Regions from separate parts of the Enterococcus sp. AMC1252 genome, predicted to be linked through region 2. Evidence: predicted binding sites of a transcription regulator. Region 2 holds the regulator's gene; each other region holds the start of a gene.
The links. The regulator CtsR, encoded in region 2, represses protease genes until heat stress. The targets are predictions, from matches to a motif close to TTGGTCAAAAAAGGTCAAANA.
Positions count from the first base shown of each region.

Region 1: a site for CtsR is predicted at 2,886-2,906, ahead of ftsH (ATP-dependent zinc metalloprotease FtsH). Genes of this name have one in related genera too.
Region 3: a site for CtsR is predicted at 2,944-2,964, ahead of AC4BB5_RS00570 (ATP-dependent Clp protease proteolytic subunit). Genes of this name have one in related genera too.
Region 4: a site for CtsR is predicted at 2,273-2,293, ahead of AC4BB5_RS04900 (ATP-dependent Clp protease ATP-binding subunit). Genes of this name have one in related genera too.

Region 1 is NZ_CM177097.1:3,305,389-3,310,342, forward strand. It holds gene AC4BB5_RS15695 (helix-turn-helix transcriptional regulator) at 64-549, opposite strand; gene ftsH (ATP-dependent zinc metalloprotease FtsH) at 677-2,839, opposite strand; gene hpt (hypoxanthine phosphoribosyltransferase) at 2,940-3,485, opposite strand; gene tilS (tRNA lysidine(34) synthetase TilS) at 3,632-4,954, opposite strand, start outside.
Region 2 is NZ_CM177097.1:3,752,722-3,757,675, reverse strand. It holds rRNA gene AC4BB5_RS17705 (23S ribosomal RNA) at 1-1,862, shown strand, start outside; rRNA gene rrf (5S ribosomal RNA) at 1,960-2,075, shown strand; tRNA gene AC4BB5_RS17695 (tRNA-Val) at 2,090-2,162, shown strand; tRNA gene AC4BB5_RS17690 (tRNA-Lys) at 2,169-2,241, shown strand; tRNA gene AC4BB5_RS17685 (tRNA-Leu) at 2,254-2,335, shown strand; tRNA gene AC4BB5_RS17680 (tRNA-Thr) at 2,372-2,444, shown strand; tRNA gene AC4BB5_RS17675 (tRNA-Gly) at 2,453-2,524, shown strand; tRNA gene AC4BB5_RS17670 (tRNA-Leu) at 2,539-2,624, shown strand; tRNA gene AC4BB5_RS17665 (tRNA-Arg) at 2,635-2,708, shown strand; tRNA gene AC4BB5_RS17660 (tRNA-Pro) at 2,793-2,866, shown strand; gene AC4BB5_RS17655 (CtsR family transcriptional regulator) at 3,032-3,499, shown strand; gene AC4BB5_RS17650 (ATP-dependent Clp protease ATP-binding subunit) at 3,504-4,954, shown strand, end outside.
Region 3 is NZ_CM177097.1:112,362-117,315, forward strand. It holds gene AC4BB5_RS00545 (sigma-70 family RNA polymerase sigma factor) at 1-232, shown strand, start outside; gene AC4BB5_RS00550 (Veg family protein) at 366-611, shown strand; gene AC4BB5_RS00555 (ArsR/SmtB family transcription factor) at 665-1,369, opposite strand; gene AC4BB5_RS00560 (hypothetical protein) at 1,665-1,850, shown strand; gene rarD (EamA family transporter RarD) at 1,879-2,781, opposite strand; gene AC4BB5_RS00570 (ATP-dependent Clp protease proteolytic subunit) at 3,060-3,509, shown strand; gene AC4BB5_RS00575 (lytic polysaccharide monooxygenase) at 3,602-4,954, opposite strand, start outside.
Region 4 is NZ_CM177097.1:1,051,932-1,056,885, forward strand. It holds gene AC4BB5_RS04900 (ATP-dependent Clp protease ATP-binding subunit) at 1-2,203, opposite strand, end outside; gene ykzS (protein YkzS) at 2,536-2,727, shown strand; gene AC4BB5_RS04910 (phosphocarrier protein HPr) at 2,901-3,167, shown strand; gene ptsP (phosphoenolpyruvate--protein phosphotransferase) at 3,167-4,894, shown strand.

The DNA of each region.
Region 1 (4,954 bases), 450 kb from region 2:
AGAATTAGTAGGTACAGCTTACTTTTTTCAGAGTAATAGACAATCGACAACGAACCGTATTTTTTATTTATCGCCCGTTTGATACGTAGGAAAGTATGCTCTTAAACCCAAATATAATACGACCGTACAAACCAATACTACATAAAAGGCTTTGACTGTCAGTGAGTACATATAGATGGAATACAAGCAACTAGCTAATGGAATCCCGATATATTGCACCACTGGGGTCTTCCAATTTTTCCTGACCGTGATCCAAATTATACGCAATGGTAAAAATAGAATACCGAAAAATATTAGACTTAAAATTATACTAAATCCTTTTTTCATATGATACATATTTCTCTCCCCCTTTTCTTCCTCCTCTGTGATGTGATACCACTCAAACTGCAGGACATTTTCTACTAAACGCAATGAGATCTGGTCCGGCTGACTTTTTCCCAGTTCCCACTTTGAGATTGTTTGGCGCGTGACATACACTCTGTCAGCCAACTGTTGTTGGGTCAACCCTCGCTCAATTCTTTTCTCACGCATCATTTCGCCTAAAGTCACTTTACTCTCTCCTTTAAATTTAGTCTTTACTCCTCCTAAAATACAGCAATGCTTTGCGTTGCGCACGCAACTAGTAAAAAAATCTCTGTCAAACCCACTAAATGAGTTTAACAGAGATTTCATATTTCTATTTGTAACGATCGTCAAAGTTATTACGGTCATATTCAGAATCATTTTTGCGTTCATCATCAGATTTAACTTCTGATTGAACTTTTTCTTCTGTTTTTTCGCTATCCGCTTTTACTTCTTCCGCTTCGTCATGTAGTTCTTTTTTTGCTTCTTCAAAGTCTTGTTTTTCTTCAGCTTGTCTTTGCGCATCTTTTTCTTCTAATGCACGTTTTGCTTCTTCAAACGTTTGTGCTTTTTCACTAGGGAATTGGCTATCAATAACGTCTTGAGGCATAACGCCTTCTTCGAACAATGACTTGATACTGCGAGCATCCAATGTTTCGTACTCTAATAGTTTTTCAGCAATCAGTTTGTGTTGTGCACGGTGTGACTCGATGATTTCACGTGCCTTATCGTGCGCTTCCATCAAGATACGACGTACTTCTTGATCGATTTCAAAAGCAACTTGTTCTGAATAAGCTTTTGTTTGACCATAGTCACGTCCAACGAAGACTTGGTGGTTTCCTTCGTATTGAACAGGACCTAATTTGTCGCTCATTCCATATTCTGTTACCATGCTACGAGCAATGCCCGTTGCTTGTTCAAAGTCATTAGATGCACCTGTTGATTGAACATCGAAAATAATTTCTTCCGCTGTACGTCCACCAAGTAATCCGACGATTTGTTCAAACATGTCTTCTTTAGTCATTAAGAATTGATCTTCTTTTGGTAAAGCGATCATGTAACCACCAGCACGTCCACGAGGGATAATCGTTACTTTATGAACGATACGAGCACGGCTTAATACTAACCCAACAATTGTATGTCCAGCTTCATGGTAAGCAACCATTTCGCGTTCTTTTTTGTTGATGACACGATCTTTTTTCGCAGGTCCTGCAATTACGCGATCTTCTGCTTCATCCACATCGGATGCATCGATTTTCTTTTTATTACGACGAGCAGCAACTAGCGCCGCTTCGTTCAATACGTTTTCTAAATCAGCACCAGCAAAACCTGGTGTTTGTTGTGCTACGACTTTTAAATCAACATCGTCAGCCAACGGTTTGTTACGAGCATGAACTTTAAGGATCGCTTCACGACCTTTTACATCAGGACGACCAACTAAAATTTGACGGTCAAAACGGCCTGGACGTAATAACGCTGGATCTAACACATCTGAACGGTTTGTTGCAGCCACGACGATAACGCCTTCGTTCCCATCAAACCCATCCATTTCAACAAGCAATTGGTTTAAGGTTTGTTCACGTTCATCGTGTCCGCCACCCATACCAGCACCACGTTGACGACCAACTGCATCGATCTCATCGATGAAGATGATTGCTGGTGCATTTTTCTTCGCTGTTTCAAATAGATCACGGACACGGCTTGCACCGACACCGACAAACATCTCAACAAAGTCTGAACCTGAGATAGAGTAGAACGGCACGCCTGCTTCACCGGCAACGGCTTTAGCAAGTAATGTTTTACCAGTCCCTGGAGGTCCCTCTAACAGAACACCAGCTGGAATACGAGCACCTAACTCAACAAATCGGCGAGGATCTTTTAAGAACTCAACCACTTCTACTAGTTCTTGTTTTTCTTCTTCGGCTCCTGCTACATCAGAGAAGCGTACACGGTTTGCTTTTTTGTCTGCTTCTTTGGCTTTTGATTTGCCAAAGTTCATAACACGACCGCCACCGCCGCCACCGCCGCCTTGTTGTCCCATCATCATATAGAATAAGAAGATGAACAATACGATCGGTAAGAAACTAAATAAGATAGAAAGCCAAGCACCGCTTGATGATTGTTCTTTCACTGTAAGTTTGACATTATTGTCTTTGGCCATATCTTGGATACCTGATAATGTAATATCACTAGGCAAGACAATCGTGGTAAATGCTTTTGTAGAAACTTCTGTTGACCCCCATAAAGAAAGACCACCAGTGTTTTTGATTTCTTGTTTTTCTTTATACTGACCTGTGATTTTATACACACCATTAGTTGGTTGGATTGTCAGTTCTTTCACTTTACCTTCTTCTAACTGAGTGCTGAAGGTTGAGTATTCGATATCTGGTGACTGGGGATTGTTATTTCCAAAGATGAAATAAACAACCATGACCATCGCCAAAATCAGTAATACATAATAAAGGCCATTTTTCATGCCGTTATTCTTTTTATTCATGCCTGTCCTCCTTTGATTACTGCGCGTAATTTAATTTTACGGTTTATTTTTTATCAATTCTGACCATTCCATTGTAACATAACTAAATCCAAGAGAGATATTAATTTGATTCGTAGATTTCAGGCTTCAATACACCTACATAAGGAAGATTTCGGTAAGCTTCTGCGTAGTCTAAACCGTATCCTACAACGAATTCATTTGGTACATCGAAACCAACATAGTCTGCAACAATATCAACTACACGACCTTCTGGTTTATCTAACAACGTGACAATTTTCACAGAAGCTGCTTTTCTGTATTTAAAAAGATCAACGAGATAAGCCAACGTGCGCCCGCTATCGATGATATCTTCTACGATCAAGATATCACGTCCTTCAACATTTGTATCCAAATCTTTAATGATCTTCACTTCACCCGATGATACTGTTGCATTTCCATAACTAGACACAGCCATAAAATCCATTTCTAAATGAGTATCAATGCAACGTGTGATATCCGCCATGAACGGTACTGCACCTTTCAAAATGCCGATCACTAAAGGATTTTTATCCTTATAATCTTCTGTTAGTTGTTTTCCAAGTTCAACTGATTTTTCAAGAATTTGTTCTTTCGTGATCAAAACTTGTTTAATATCGTTCTCTAACATATTGCTCTCCTTTTTCCTTTAAGGTCCGATGTCCCTTGCTTCTATGCGAATAAATTCGCAAGAGCAACGGCTCTCCTTCTCCTTTGAGGTTTTTAGTTATTATTTTATGTTATTTTGCTTCTTTGAATAAAAGTAATTTTTGCTCTTTACTCTTTTATTTTATAAAGGAGCCTGTAGAGTATTTTATCAGTTTCTTTAGGAATACTCAAATATGAATTTACAATTCTTGGAACCCAAATAATCTCGTCTTCCGCAGAAAGAACAACCCACGCTTGTTCCCTAATTGAATTAGGTATTTTCCCATCAATAAAAAAACGATTTAACCTCTTGTTCAAGCTGGGGGTAAGCAAAATTCTATCTCCATTTTGACGATGACGAATCGTTAATGGCAACGTCATCTGTCCACTTACAAGCAAAGAAAACTCTGACCAATCTCTTACTGTTTCTGGCAGTTCAAGATTCTCTTGTACTTTTTCTAGACCCAACCATTCATTATCAGAAAGAAAAACATGGTCATTTACATCTAAATAAAAGGTTTTTGCCTCATAAGATGATTGTCTTTTTTTCAAATGAAACTGATTATATTCTTTAACAACTTGCCAACCTTGCGCAATATCCATGGATAGCTGAGGAGTTGATTGATCAATCATATTTAGTAATTGTTTAATCTGCAACTGACTGATTGCTACGCCTTCTGGTATTATTGTTCGCTGAAATAGGTTCATCAAGAAAAAGGTTTGTACGCTTCTTTCTTCTTGTTTCAACTCAGATAATTGAATTCTCCAGCCTTCTGTTGTTTTTTCCACCCATCGATTATATTTCGGCTCTAGAACTGACTGAATAAGTTCATCAGCTAAGGTGATCTGCTCGCTAAAACCCGCCATATGTTCCAAAAACTTTGGGTTTTCTTTTTTTAAAAGTGGAATAACTTGATGCCTCACACGATTTCGCATATAAGCATCACTCTGATTAGTATAATCATCAAAATACACAATTTCTAATTGTTCAGCAAACTTTTCCAATTCTTCTTTGGAAAAAATTAAGAACGGACGAATCAATCTCCCTGTTCCAAATGACTGTTTGTCTCTAATTCCTACTAAATTAGAAAAGGCACTTCCTCTTGTAAGTTTCATCAAAATCGTTTCAGCCTGATCGTCACTGTGGTGTGCCGTCAAAAGAATAGGGACGTCATCTTGCTCCATTATTTCAGAAAAAAAATCATAACGGAATTTGCGGGCACGCGCTTCGGTATTCTGGAATTTATCTGCTTCTGACCACACTTTACTGTAATAAGGTATTCCTAATTCTTCACAATAACTTTTCAAATAACTTGCTTCAGTTACTGATTCTGCACGTAATCGATGATCGATATGGGCTACTATTAATTTTAAATTATCTCTTTTAGCCGCAGTCTGCATCAACTCCAACAATACCATTGAATCGACGCCACCGGAAATGGCCAATAAAAC
Region 2 (4,954 bases):
TATATGTTAAGTGGAAAAGGATGTGGGGTTGCACAGACAACTAGGATGTTGGCTCAGAAGCAGCCATCATTTAAAGAGTGCGTAATAGCTCACTAGTCGAGTGACCCTGCGCCGAAAATGTACCGGGGCTAAACATATTACCGAAGCTGTGGATCACACCTCTGGTGTGATGGTAGGAGAGCGTTCTAAGGGCGTTGAAGGTCGATCGTGAGGACGGCTGGAGCGCTTAGAAGTGAGAATGCCGGTATGAGTAGCGAAAGACGGGTGAGAATCCCGTCCACCGTATGACTAAGGTTTCCTGGGGAAGGCTCGTCCGCCCAGGGTTAGTCGGGACCTAAGCCGAGGCCGATAGGCGTAGGCGATGGACAACAGGTTGATATTCCTGTACCAGTTGTTTTTGTTTGAGCAATGGAGGGACGCAGGAGGCTAAGGAATGCATGCGACTGGAAGTGCATGTCCAAGCAGTAAGTCTTGAGTAGAGTCAAATGCTTTACTCTATACGGACAAGCTGTGATGGGGAGGGAAATAATAGTACCGAAGTTCCTGATGTCACACTGTCAAGAAAAGCTTCTAGTGAGAAAACAACTGCCCGTACCGTAAACCGACACAGGTAGTCGAGGAGAGTATCCTAAGGTGAGCGAGCGAACTCTCGTTAAGGAACTCGGCAAAATGACCCCGTAACTTCGGGAGAAGGGGTGCTGACTTCGGTCAGCCGCAGTGAATAGGCCCAAGCGACTGTTTATCAAAAACACAGGTCTCTGCAAAATCGAAAGATGAAGTATAGGGGCTGACGCCTGCCCGGTGCTGGAAGGTTAAGAGGATGGGTTAGCTTCGGCGAAGCTCAGAATTGAAGCCCCAGTAAACGGCGGCCGTAACTATAACGGTCCTAAGGTAGCGAAATTCCTTGTCGGGTAAGTTCCGACCCGCACGAAAGGCGTAACGATTTGGGCACTGTCTCAACGAGAGACTCGGTGAAATTTTAGTACCTGTGAAGATGCAGGTTACCCGCGACAGGACGGAAAGACCCCATGGAGCTTTACTGTAGCTTGATATTGAGTGTTTGTACCACATGTACAGGATAGGTAGGAGCCGATGAACCCGGAACGCTAGTTTCGGTGGAGGCGCTGGTGGGATACTACCCTTGTGTTATGAACCCTCTAACCCGCACCACTTATCGTGGTGGGAGACAGTGTCAGGTGGGCAGTTTGACTGGGGCGGTCGCCTCCTAAAGAGTAACGGAGGCGCCCAAAGGTTCCCTCAGAATGGTTGGAAATCATTCGCAGAGTGTAAAGGCAGAAGGGAGCTTGACTGCGAGACTTACAAGTCGAGCAGGGACGAAAGTCGGGCTTAGTGATCCGGTGGTTCCGCATGGAAGGGCCATCGCTCAACGGATAAAAGCTACCCTGGGGATAACAGGCTTATCTCCCCCAAGAGTCCACATCGACGGGGAGGTTTGGCACCTCGATGTCGGCTCGTCGCATCCTGGGGCTGTAGTCGGTCCCAAGGGTTGGGCTGTTCGCCCATTAAAGCGGCACGCGAGCTGGGTTCAGAACGTCGTGAGACAGTTCGGTCCCTATCCGTCGCGGGCGTTGGAAATTTGAGAGGAGCTGTCCTTAGTACGAGAGGACCGGGATGGACTTACCGCTGGTGTACCAGTTGTTCTGCCAAGGGCATTGCTGGGTAGCTATGTAGGGAAGGGATAAACGCTGAAAGCATCTAAGTGTGAAGCCCACCTCAAGATGAGATTTCCCATTTCTTTAAGAAAGTAAGACCCCTCAGAGATGATGAGGTAGATAGGTTGGAAGTGGAAGTGCAGTGATGTACGGAGCGGACCAATACTAATCGGTCGAGGACTTAACCAAAGAAACGAAATAAAAAAGTTTTTCGGACTGTTTGATTACCTTACTTCAATCCAGTTTTGAGTGAATAATCACTCAATTGAATAGCAACAACACCCAGTGTGGTGGCGATAGCGAGAAGGATACACCTGTTCCCATGCCGAACACAGAAGTTAAGCTTCTTAGCGCCGATTGTAGTGAAGGGTTTCCCTTTGTGAGAGTAGGACGTCGCCACGCTAAAGTGTTGTCTTGGAGGTTTAGCTCAGCTGGGAGAGCACCTGCCTTACAAGCAGGGGGTCGGCGGTTCGATCCCGTCAACCTCCATTTTTTGAGCCGTTAGCTCAGTTGGTAGAGCATCTGACTTTTAATCAGAGGGTCGCAGGTTCGAGCCCTGCACGGCTCATAGGAATATTTTGCGGGTGTGGCGGAATTGGCAGACGCACTAGATTTAGGATCTAGCGCCTTACGGCGTGGGGGTTCAAGTCCCTTCACCCGCATTTTTAGTCTCGTTTTCAAAACTAGGCGATGATAACGCCGGCTTAGCTCAGTTGGTAGAGCATCTGATTTGTAATCAGAGGGTCGAGGGTTCAAATCCTTTAGCCGGCATCCAGACTGCGGAAATAGCTCAGTGGTAGAGCACCACCTTGCCAAGGTGGGGGTCGCGGGTTCGAACCCCGTTTTCCGCTTAGCTTGTTCTTTCGCCGGGGTGGCGGAACTGGCAGACGCACAGGACTTAAAATCCTGCGGTGAGTGATCACCGTACCGGTTCGATTCCGGTCCTCGGCATAGAAATGTAGCACCCATAGCTCAACTGGATAGAGTGCTTGACTACGAATCAAGAGGTTAGGGGTTCGACTCCCTTTGGGTGCATAGTTGAAATGGTTGACTGCGATTTAGAAGGTAGTGAGTATTAGTTCCTTTTAAACGTTTAGTCTTTTTTTATTATTATAGCTACGGGAAGTAGCTCAGCTTGGTAGAGCACTTGGTTTGGGACCAAGGGGTCGCAGGTTCGAATCCTGTCTTCCCGATTTAAAGAACAGAGTAGTTTCTCTGTTCTTTTTTTTGCTTAATTTAATAATTAAATGTTATGCGCTATTAATTTTTTCTTATCAAATTAGGCATTCTCCTTTATTAAACGATTGAAGTTATGTATAATTAAGGTCAGTATTAGTCAAGGGAAAAGGATGAGTGTGATGAGTAATCAAAATACTTCGGATTTAATAGAAGCATATTTAAAAAAGATTCTTGAAGAAAGCAGTAAAATTGAGATTCGTAGAGCTGAAATGGCTCATTTATTCAATTGTGTTCCCTCCCAGATTAATTATGTGATTAACACACGTTTTACGATTCAACGAGGCTATTCTGTTGAGAGTAAACGTGGCGGCGGCGGTTATATTAGAATCGCGAAAGTCCAAATTTCTGACAGTGATCAATTATTAAAACAAATAGCTCAGTTTACGGGTAATGGACTTTCAGAAAAAGATGCACTGATTTTTGTACAAAAGTTGTACGAAGAAGAAGTGATTACCAAAAGAGAAGGAAATCTGATGTTATCTGTACTTGGGAAACAAGTTTTAGGTAAAGCAGGATCAAATGAAGATTATTTACGTGCTCAATTGATGCATTCATTTTTAGAACGTTTGAGTTACGAGGAGGAATGATACTATGGACGAATTATTTACAGAAAGTGCCAAGGCAGTGTTGGCTATTGCGCAAGAAGAAGCAAAATATTTTAGGCATCAATCTGTGGGCTCAGAACATTTACTGTTGGCATTAGTTTTAGAGCCAAATGGAATTGCTGGAAAATCATTACGCCAGTTGAATGCAGATAAAAATGATATCCGTGAAGAAATTGAACACTTAACTGGATATGGAACAGTTAAAGGGTATCCTAAGGGAGCTTATTTACCTTATTCTCCTCGTGCAAAACAAATTTTTGCTTACGCAGGCGATGAAGCAAAGCGTTTAGGAGCACCAAATATAGGAACTGAACACATTTTACTAGGTTTATTGAGAGATGAAGATATATTAGCTTCACGTATTTTATTAAATCTAGGTTTAAGTTTATCCAAGATGCGTCAGTTATTAATGAAAAAAATAGGTATTACTGATCCACAAATGAGTGGAAATGTAGGGAGACGCCGGAATAGTCAAGCCCAAAAAGCAGCTCCGAAAGGAACACCGACGTTGGATTCATTAGCTCGTGATTTAACGAAATTAGCGCGGGAAAATGATCTGGACCCTGTAGTTGGACGTTCACAAGAGGTTAGGCGATTGATTCAAATCCTAAGTCGTCGTACAAAGAATAATCCTGTTCTAGTTGGGGAACCTGGTGTTGGTAAAACAGCAATTGCTGAAGGTTTGGCACAAAAAATCGTGAACGGTGAAGTTCCAGAAGATATGTTGGAAAAACGTTTAATGATGCTAGATATGGGTGCTTTAGTTGCCGGTACCAAGTATCGTGGTGAATTTGAAGATCGTCTGAAAAAAGTCATCGATGAAATTTATCAAGATGGCGAAGTGATTTTGTTTATTGATGAGCTGCATACTTTGATCGGCGCTGGTGGTGCAGAAGGTGCAATTGATGCATCAAATATTTTAAAACCAGCACTTGCAAGAGGAGAGCTGCAAACAATCGGAGCAACTACACTGGATGAATACCAAAAATATATCGAAAAAGATTCTGCTTTGGAACGTCGTTTTGCTCGCGTACAAGTTGATGAACCGACACCAGAAGAAGCGGAAGAAATTTTAAAAGGTTTGCGTTCACGGTATGAGGAGCATCATGGTGTAGAAATCACGGATGATGCGCTGCATGCGGCGGTTCAGTTATCTGTTCGTTACATTAATTCTCGTCAGTTACCAGATAAAGCAATCGATTTGATGGATGAATCCTCAGCTAAAGTTCGTTTAGACTTGGCAGATGAACCGTCGGAAATCAATAACTTACGTTTAGAAATTGCTCGTTTAGTGCAAGAGAAAGAAGAAGCGATTCAGTCGCAATCTTTTGAAAGTGCAGCGAGACTACGCCAAAAAGAGAAAAAACTAGCTCGTAAATTGGAAAATATTCTACTACTAGAACAAAAAGAAGCATCCGGTTATGCTAATCGTGTGAC
Region 3 (4,954 bases), 200 kb from region 2:
TTTCGACTACATAGGAGTGGAAGAGACAAATGCGTTAGAACAGATGATCATAAGGGAAAAGCTAGAGCAACTGCCCACCATTTTGTCACCTTTTGAGCGAACGACATTTGAAAAATACATGAATGGCAGAGAGTTGGAAGATATTGCCAAAGATACAGATAATCGCGAAATTACGGTTAGAAGTGCCTATGATCGTGCAAAAAAGAAACTAAGGGCAATTATTTATGATTAAATGAGGATTTTGTCATTTTTCACATTAAATAATTATTCATTTATACATTATAATTAGTTGCATTTCATTTTCTGCTATGGTAAACTTGTTATTTTTGTTGATATGTGATAGAATGAGCTTCGAGGTGAATGCAATGCCAACAACTTTAGCTTCCATTAAAAAAGATCTAGAATGTCGTATCGGCAGCAAAATCACATTAGTTGCTCAGACCGGCAGAAAGCGTCAAACTGAACGTAACGGTATTTTGACAGAAACGTATCCATCTGTCTTCGTTGTAGATTTAGATCCAGATGAAAACTCATTTGAACGAGTTTCTTATAGTTATTCTGATGTGCTAACACGCACAGTAGAGATTGAATTTGTCAGTGAAGCAGTCTAAAAATTATTGAGATTGAAAGTAGAGCCAAAGCAAAATGCTTTAGCTCTACTTTTTTATTCTATAACTGAGGTGTTATCGCTTAAAGAAATGAACGATTGAAACCATTTGACGCCTCTATCGCTTAACGTAACACTCCGATTTTGAGGATGTTTAATCAGCCAACCACGGGCAATGCATTCATAAAAAAATGCCGCTCCCAAGTTTCCCGCTAAATGAAATCTTCGTTCTGTCCAATCAAGACAGGGTTTAACGAATACCCCAGGTTTCCTTTTTAAATCGTGTACATTAATAGCCAATTCAGCAAAAAATACTTCTCCTGAACGAGTAAGAGATAGCTGGTCATTTTCTAAAATAAGAAACTGCATCAGGCACAGCTGATCAAAAAATTGGACGCCCAATTCACCAGCAAGATGATTATAACAACTTCGCCCAGCTTTTAGCTGTTTATATTCTGAGCTCTTATTGTAAGAAGCAATTGGTTTTATCGGACTAAGATTCATTAGCTGTTCCATCAATTCAGCAATCTCGTCATTAGACAAACAATAATAGACATGCCGTCCTTGTTTATAAGAAACAACCCAACCTAGTTCAGACATTTTTTTTAAATGATAAGAGGCTGTATGATCTTTGATATGAACCAATTCGGCTAGCTCATGAACTGTATGATAGCGTTTATCCATTAAAATAGTAACGATTTGAATACGTGATTCATCACTTAACATTTTTGTGATTTGGCTGATATCAGGAAATCCATGCATTATTATCCTCCTCTATTAAAGTTATAAAAACTTTTGCTATTTATTTCGATATAGATCGATCCATTCCTATTATATACTATTTACATCTTACAAGAAGAGGTGACAAGTATGTATAAACAGCTCGACAAAAATTCGTTTTATTATGGTTTTCCTGTAGTTTTAATGACGACCAAAAACAAAGAGACTAGTCATGATGATATAACGCCGATCAGTTCATCTTAACGATTGGCAGTGAGCCGACTTTAAACATTGCAGAATGTTTCATTCAAATAGAAACTTATGTTACTGAGGGTATGTGCGAAAAAATTATGCCATCATTGAAACAAAAGTAAAAGCAATTTATGTGCCAGAAGCCATTTTATCAGACGAAACCCATATAGATGTGGGAAAGTGGCATCCTCTTATTTATAAATTTAGGGAATATACAACAACAGATAAGCATTTGGGCAAAAATTTTAGATTTCAAGAATTTCTTGAATAACCTAACACTTGTGTGATAGAAGCTCTCTTTAGATTGTTTTATTTTGAAGAGCGTTTTTGCGCCATCGATTCATAGAAGACCATAAATAAATTCCGATACCGATCCAGATAAAGGCAAATCCTAAAAGCTGAATAGGTAAAAATTGCTCTCCAAAAATAAAGACTGCTAGAAATAACATGATTGAAGGTCCGATATACTGAATAAATCCTAATGTGATAAAGTGACTATTTTTATTTGCAATCGAGAAAAGAAATAGCGGAATTACAGTCAATAATCCAGACATTATCAATAAAAGTTGTTCGGAAAAAGGGTAAATAAAATAACTTTTTTCTGAGTAAAAATACAAATAATATAAAGCGAATGGACTAAGTAACAGTGTCTCCCAAAATAAACTAGTTAGTGAGGAAATCGTTGTTTTTTTCTTTGTTAGTCCGTAAAAACTAAAAGTTCCAGCAATCAATAATGCATTTAGTGGGACGCTGCCTGCGTAAATTGACAATATGATAACGCCTATCGTACCAAATCCAGCCGCAATCAAAGTAAAGTTTGTGGCTTTTTCTTTTAATAGATAGATGCCTAGAGTCACGCTAAGAATTGGGTTGATATAGTAGCCTAAACTGGCATCTAGAGTATTGCCAGAATTTACAGTTGTAATGAATAGTAACCAGTTAACTGAAATCAAACCAACCCCCAAAAGTAGATAAGCGAGCTTGCTTTTACTTTTAAATAGGGTTTTCGTTTCTTGAATGACTTCTTTGCTCTTCCCCAGTATTAGTATTGATCCAATGAGAAGGATACAGGAGAAGATGATTCGATAAGCGAGAAGCTCTTTAGAATCAACATTTTTTACCATTTTCCAATACAAAGGGAGGATTCCCCAGATAATGTATGCTAAAATACCACTCAAAGTACCGCTGTTTGTTGTTTTCATATTTTCCCTCCATATTAATCGTTTAGTACATCATTAACTATAGTGGAAAAATAAATCCATGCTCATCGATATAAAATTTTATGTATAAGTGACCCAAGAACTGTCGTAAGCGTAAGATGTATCGTGACTTGAAAAAGAGGCTATATAATGGGTGAATAAGAAAAGGTCAAACAAGGACAAAATCAACCAGATTTAGTAACTGAAAAAATGATGGGTACTAGAACGATCATCATTTCAAGTGAAATCAACGAACAAATGGCAAAAGAAGTATGTACACAATGCTGTTACTAGAATCAATTAATAATGAACCAATCAATTTGTTTATAAGTAGTAATGGAGGGCATGTTGATTCTGGCTATTTAATATTTGATATGATCAATTTTATTGAACCTAAAGTGAATATTATTGGTTCTGGTTGGGTCGTCAGCGCAGGAGCACTTATCTACTTATCCAGTGAAAAAGAGCGTCGTTACTGTTTACCGAATACTCGCTTTATGATCCATGAACCATCAGGTGGCGCACAAGGCCAATCGAGTGACATGGAAATCACAGCGAAAGAAATTATCCGGACAAGAGAAAAAATCAATCAATTGATTGCTAAAGAAACGGGTAAAGATATCGAACAAGTAAAAAATGATACAGCAAGAGATTATTGGCTGAGTGCTGAAGAAGCGCTTGAATATGGCATTGTGAATAAGATTATCAAAAATAGAAGTGAAATTGTTTAACTATCTATACCATTAAGATAGTTAAAAGCTGAGCTAAAAGTGTATACACTTTTAGCTCAGCTTTTTTAGTCATAGAATTTTGAATCGCTTTATTAAACTAATTCCCAAACATTGGAAGTTGATGGTTGGGTTCCTTTGGTCCACCATTTTGCTTTGTATGTTTTGCCTTTAAAGGTAACACGCTCACCTGCAGTATAAGCTTTTTTAGAATTCCACTCTACAGCGTTAGTAAATAGTGCTTTCCAAGCATCTGATTCTTCAGGTTTCTCATTTTGAGTCCACCATTTTGCTTGATATTTTAACCCATTGTATAAAACAACATCACCTGAATTGTAAACTTTTGTTTTCTCCCAAGTTGTATTTTCAGATATAACTTCTTCTTTTTTTGTTTTAACAGTGAATGCTTTACTAAGTTCTGAAGCATTTCCGCCTAGACTATACGCTTTAACTGTATAGTTATAAGTTGTATCAGCTTTTAGTCCTGTATCTTTGAAATGTGTATCACCAGTAGTTATGATTTTTTTGCCGTCACGGAACACTTCGTAATTTTTGACACCTAAAAAGTGATCAGATTTGGTCCACATTAAGTCGACAGATGATGTCGTTGTTTCCATCGAGTGAATACCTGTAGGTGCTGTTGGATTCTGAGTATCTTTTTGTTCAGCAGATTTAGTTAGTACAGTTACTGGACTAGATTTTTCAGATAAAAGTCCAGTTGTACCTACTGCTTCAACTTGGTAAGTGTAGGTTGTATTTTCTTTTAGCTGTTCGTCAGTAATCATATTTGCTGAGGTAGTAGCGATTTTATTATTGTTTCTATAAACATTATATTCTTGCGCGTTGTCTACTTTTGTCCATGTTAATTTTGTAGATGTCGTTGTTATGTCAGCTGCTGCCACATTTGTTGGAATAGTAGGTGCTTTTTCAGGTTTCGGAGGTGTTGTTTCAGCTCCGTTTTTGATATTCACATCAACTGCTTGATAGAAAGCAGCCCCCGTGTTGCTGACATCCCAAACACCTAAAATAACATGGTATCCTTTGTGGTCTGCTGGAATATCCACAGTATGTGTTAAATTAGTATTTGCTTGTGCTCCAGTAAATGGGACATTTGAAATCAGCTGAAGATCACTACGTTTAATAGGGCTATTTGGATTCCAGCCATTTTTTGTGATGTAATAAGTCCAACGGCTTGTTGCGTGAGTTGCCGTATAATGCCAGGTAATGTTTAATTTACCAGGATTTATGTCATTCATCTTCCAATAATTATCTTTTTGAACGCTAAGCTGGCTGCCCAGTGCATCATTTGCAGAAACAATTTTTCCATCAGCAGGGCCATTTCCTGAGGCACCTGTTTCCCATGGAAATAAGTTGACACCAAAATCTTTTGAAAAACCTTTTCCAGTTTCTAAGCTTTGCGGTTCATTTATAACTGCACCATATTTTTG
Region 4 (4,954 bases), 1.1 Mb from region 2:
GTCCAGCAACAATGATTTTTCCATCATCATCTAGTTTGGCAATCAATTGATGTTCTTCTGGATGATCCAAGAAAAATTCAGCAATCCCATCTTCTATTTGTTCTTGAATGGTCCGACGTAATGGACGGGCACCCATTGAAGGATCATAGCCCAAATCAACTAACTTTTCTTTGACATCAGTTGATACTTCAATATGGATTTTTTGATGATCTAGTAAGCCGTTTACTTCATCTAGCATCAAGCTAACGATGTTCATCAAGTTTTCTTTACTCAAAGCTTTAAATTCAATGATTCCATCAAAACGGTTCAAGAATTCAGGAGTGAAGAAATTATTTAATTGTCCTAAAACAGATTTAGTTAAACCATCACGAGCTGCACCAAAACCAACATTTGCTTCTACATTACCGGTTCCAGCATTACTTGTCATGATAATGATTGTATCTTTGAAACTAACTGTTCTGCCTTGGGCATCAGTTAGACGTCCATCATCTAAAATTTGTAGAAACATATGCAACACATCTGGATGTGCTTTTTCAATTTCATCTAATAAAATCAAACTATATGGATTACGGCGGACTTTTTCAGTAAGTTGTCCTGCTTCATCATAGCCGACATAGCCTGGAGGTGAACCTATCAATTTAGAGACACTATGTTTTTCCATATATTCACTCATGTCAAAACGAATCATAGACTCTTCTGAACCAAACAATTCATAAGCTAATTGTTTCGCCAATTCTGTCTTACCAACACCTGTTGGTCCAACAAATAAGAAGGAGCCGATTGGGCGATTTTGTTTGCCCAAACCTACGCGGTTACGACGGATTGCTTTTGATACTTTATCAACGGCATCGTCTTGTCCAACAACATGAGTTTTTAAATCGACAGCTAAGTTTTTCAACTGTGTTTGTTCTTTTTCTTTTAAATCCCCAACAGGGATACCTGTTTTTTGTTCGACAATTGCTTCAATATTTTTTTCATCGATCACAGGCGTTTCTTCATCACTGATCTGTTTGTCTTTCATTGTTTGTAATTTGTTGATTTGGTCACGGTAGTAAGCCGCTTTTTCAAAATCTTCTTCTGCTGAAGCTTGTTGTTTTTGTTGTTCAGCATCTGCTAATTTCTTTTCGATTGTTTTAGGATCAACGATCTGTATCGTCAAATTCATTTTAGAGCCAGATTCATCTAATAAATCGATTGCTTTATCAGGTAAGAAACGGTCTTGAATGTAACGATTTGATAAAGTTGCAGCCGCTTTGATTGCTTCATCTGTATATTTTACATGATGATAGTCTTCATAGCGTTTTTGAAGGCCTTTAAGTATGGCAATTGTTTCATCCACAGTGGGTTCATCTACACGTACAGGTTGCATCCGGCGTTCTAAGGCGGCATCTTTCTCAATGATGCGGTATTCATTTAAAGTTGTTGCCCCAACCATTTGCAGCTCACCACGAGCAAGCGCTGGTTTCAAAATATTACCTGCATCCATGTTGCCATCACCAGCCGCGCCTGCCCCAACGATTTCGTGGACTTCATCGATGAATAAGATGATGTTTTCTGCTTGTTTGATTTCTTCAATCAGTTTTTGCATCCGTTCTTCAAACTGCCCCCGAATGCCTGTACCTTGAACTAATGAAACCACATCTAAACGAATGACTTCTTTATCCAATAATTTTTGTGGTACATCACCATCTACGATTTTTTGGGCTAAACCTTCGACAACCGCTGTTTTACCAACACCAGGTTCACCAATTAAGACTGGGTTATTTTTAGTACGACGATTTAAAATTTCAATCACACGTTTGATTTCATCGTCACGACCGACAACAGGATCAACATCACCATTTCTAGCGGCTTGCGTAATATTGATGCCATATTCACCTAGTAAGCCATTAGCTTGACCTGCGGCTCCTCGTGGCGGTTGACCGCCATTAAAACCATTCCCATCACCAAATTGAGTAGGGGGTGTTTGACCATTAGGATTCCCTTGTTGTTCTTGCATTTGACGAGATAATGAGCGATATAAATCATCTAAACTTCCAAAGCCGAATGGATCTTGTTGGGACATTGTTGGTTGAGTATCATTTGCTTGTGCTTTTAATTTTTGATAGCAACTTTGGCAATAGTCCAATTGTTTTCTTTGACCATTAACATTTGCATATAAATGAATCGTTGCTGGATTTTGTTGACAATTTTGACAGATCATAGGATAAAACACGTCCTTTCATAATAAGACTAATCATGTATCAAAGTCATTGTTATAAAGTCAAATAGTTCGCTGACCATTTTTGACCTTTGAAGATATTATAGCATTTTTTTAGCAAGAATCAAGCAATTGAACTTTGAATTGATTTAGTAAATAAGGGTTAAAATCATAGTAATATCATACCTGATTTATTTAGTTAGTAGACTTTATTCTGTTTTTATAAACTTATTAAGTTTTATTTATATAAGTTATAGGAATAGTTTAGACAAATATCTATTTTTGTCATACAATATCTTCAGTCCAAAAATAAAAGGGAAAGCTGTGATTAATCGATGCATGAAAATCCATTTGAAGAACAAATCAATGCCTTGAAAGAAGGAGGTATTTCTGAACTAATCATAGAACCGAAAGATTTTCCGACCTTTAGAGATGTTTGGAAGAATTTGCCAGATCGAATGTCAATTGTCGGGGAAGCTGGATTAAATGGACGAATTATATATCGTTATATGAAAGAAGAAAATTAAATGATCTTTTCAATCTATAAAAAATAGATGAAAAGTGTTGTAACTACTCACAAAAAATGGTAATCTTAAAAATTGAAAGGGTATTATCTAGATTCTAGTTTCACTTGAAACGTATCTGGAAAGGAAAACCCTAACATAAAAAATTATTTTACTTACGAAGGAGACCGATTCATATGGAAAAGAAAGATTTTCACATCGTAGCAGAAACAGGGATTCACGCTCGTCCAGCTACATTATTAGTGCAAACTGCAAGTAAATTCAACTCAGATATTAACTTAGAATACAAAGGTAAATCTGTTAACCTTAAATCAATCATGGGCGTTATGTCTCTAGGCGTTGGCCAAGGTTCAGACGTAACTATCTCAGTTGACGGTGTTGACGAAGCTGATGCATTAGCAGCAATCGTAGACACTATGAAAAAAGAAGGATTGTCAGAATAATGTCTGAAATGCTAAAAGGAATTGCCGCAAGTGATGGTGTTGCTATTGCTAAAGCTTACCTGTTAGTTCAACCTGATTTGTCTTTCGATAAAAAATCTGTAGATGATACATCTGCTGAAGAAAGCCGTTTAGATGATGCTTTAGCAAAATCTACGACTGAGTTGCAAGCAATCAGAGAAAAAGCAGCGCAAAGCCTTGGTGAAGAAGAAGCTCAAGTATTTGATGCTCATTTAATGGTTTTATCTGATCCGGAAATGATCGGTCAAATCAAACAAAACATTCAAGATAACAAAGTAAATGCTGAATCTGCGTTAAAAGAAGTGACTGATATGTATATCGGTATGTTCGAAGCAATGGATGATAATGCTTACATGCAAGAACGTGCAGCAGATATTCGTGACGTTGCAAAACGTATTTTAGCCCACTTATTAGGTGTTACTCTTCCAAATCCTTCAATGATCAACGAAGAAGTAGTCGTGGTTGCCCATGACTTAACACCAAGTGATACTGCTCAATTAGATCGTACGTATGTGAAAGCATTCGTAACGGATATTGGCGGACGCACATCACATTCAGCTATCATGGCTCGTTCTCTTGAAATTCCTGCAATTGTAGGAACAAAAGAAATCACTGCTAAAGTGAAAGAAGGCGACATCTTAGCTGTTAATGGGATCGATGGCGATGTCATCATCCACCCAACTGATGCTGAAAAATCTGATTTTGAAGCAAAAGGAAAAGCATATGCTGACCTTAAAGTTGAATGGGAAAAACTAAAACATGCTGAAACAGTTACTGCTGATGGTAAACATATTGAGTTAGCTGCTAACATTGGTACTCCTAAAGATTTAGAAGGAGTACACAACAATGGTGCTGAAGCTGTTGGTTTATATCGTACAGAATTCCTTTATATGGATTCTCCAGATTTTCCAACAGAAGATGAACAGTATACAGCTTACACAGCAGTTCTTGAAGGGATGAACGGCAAACCTGTCGTGGTTCGTACAATGGATATCGGAGGAGATAAAGAATTACCTTATCTTCAATTACCGCATGAAATGAACCCATTCTTAGGTTACCGTGCATTACGTATCAGCTTATCAGAACGTGGCGACGAAATGTTCCGTACACAAATGCGCGCTTTATTACGTGCTTCTGTTCACGGTAACTTACGTATCATGTTCCCGATGGTTGCAACGTTAAAAGAATTCAGAGCAGCGAAGAAAATCTTTGAAGAAGAAAAAGCAAAATTAGTTTCTGAAGGAACAAAAGTTTCTGATACGATTCAAGTCGGCATCATGATCGAAATTCCTGCAGCTGCTGTAATTGCTGACAAATTCGCCAAAGAAGTTGATTTCTTCAGTATTGGAACAAATGACTTGATTCAATACACAATGGCAGCAGACCGTATGAACGAACGCGTTTCTTACCTATACCAACCTTATAACCCATCAATTCTACGTTTGATCAAAAACGTGATTGACGCATCTCATGCTGAAGGTAAATGGACTGGTATGTGTGGCGAAATGGGTGGCGATCAAATGGCTGTACCATTATTGGTAGGAATGGGCTTAGATGAGTTCTCAATGAGTGCCACATCTATTCTTCAAACTCGTAGCTTGATGAAACGTCTAGATACTAAAGAAATGGCTGAACTTGCGAATCGTGCGTTGAATGACTGCGATACAATGGAAGAAGTTATTGACTTGGTTAAAGAGTATACGAAATAAAACAATAAGTAAAAACGTTCACTAGTCGGAAGTTATTCTGATTAGTGAACGTTTTTTTGT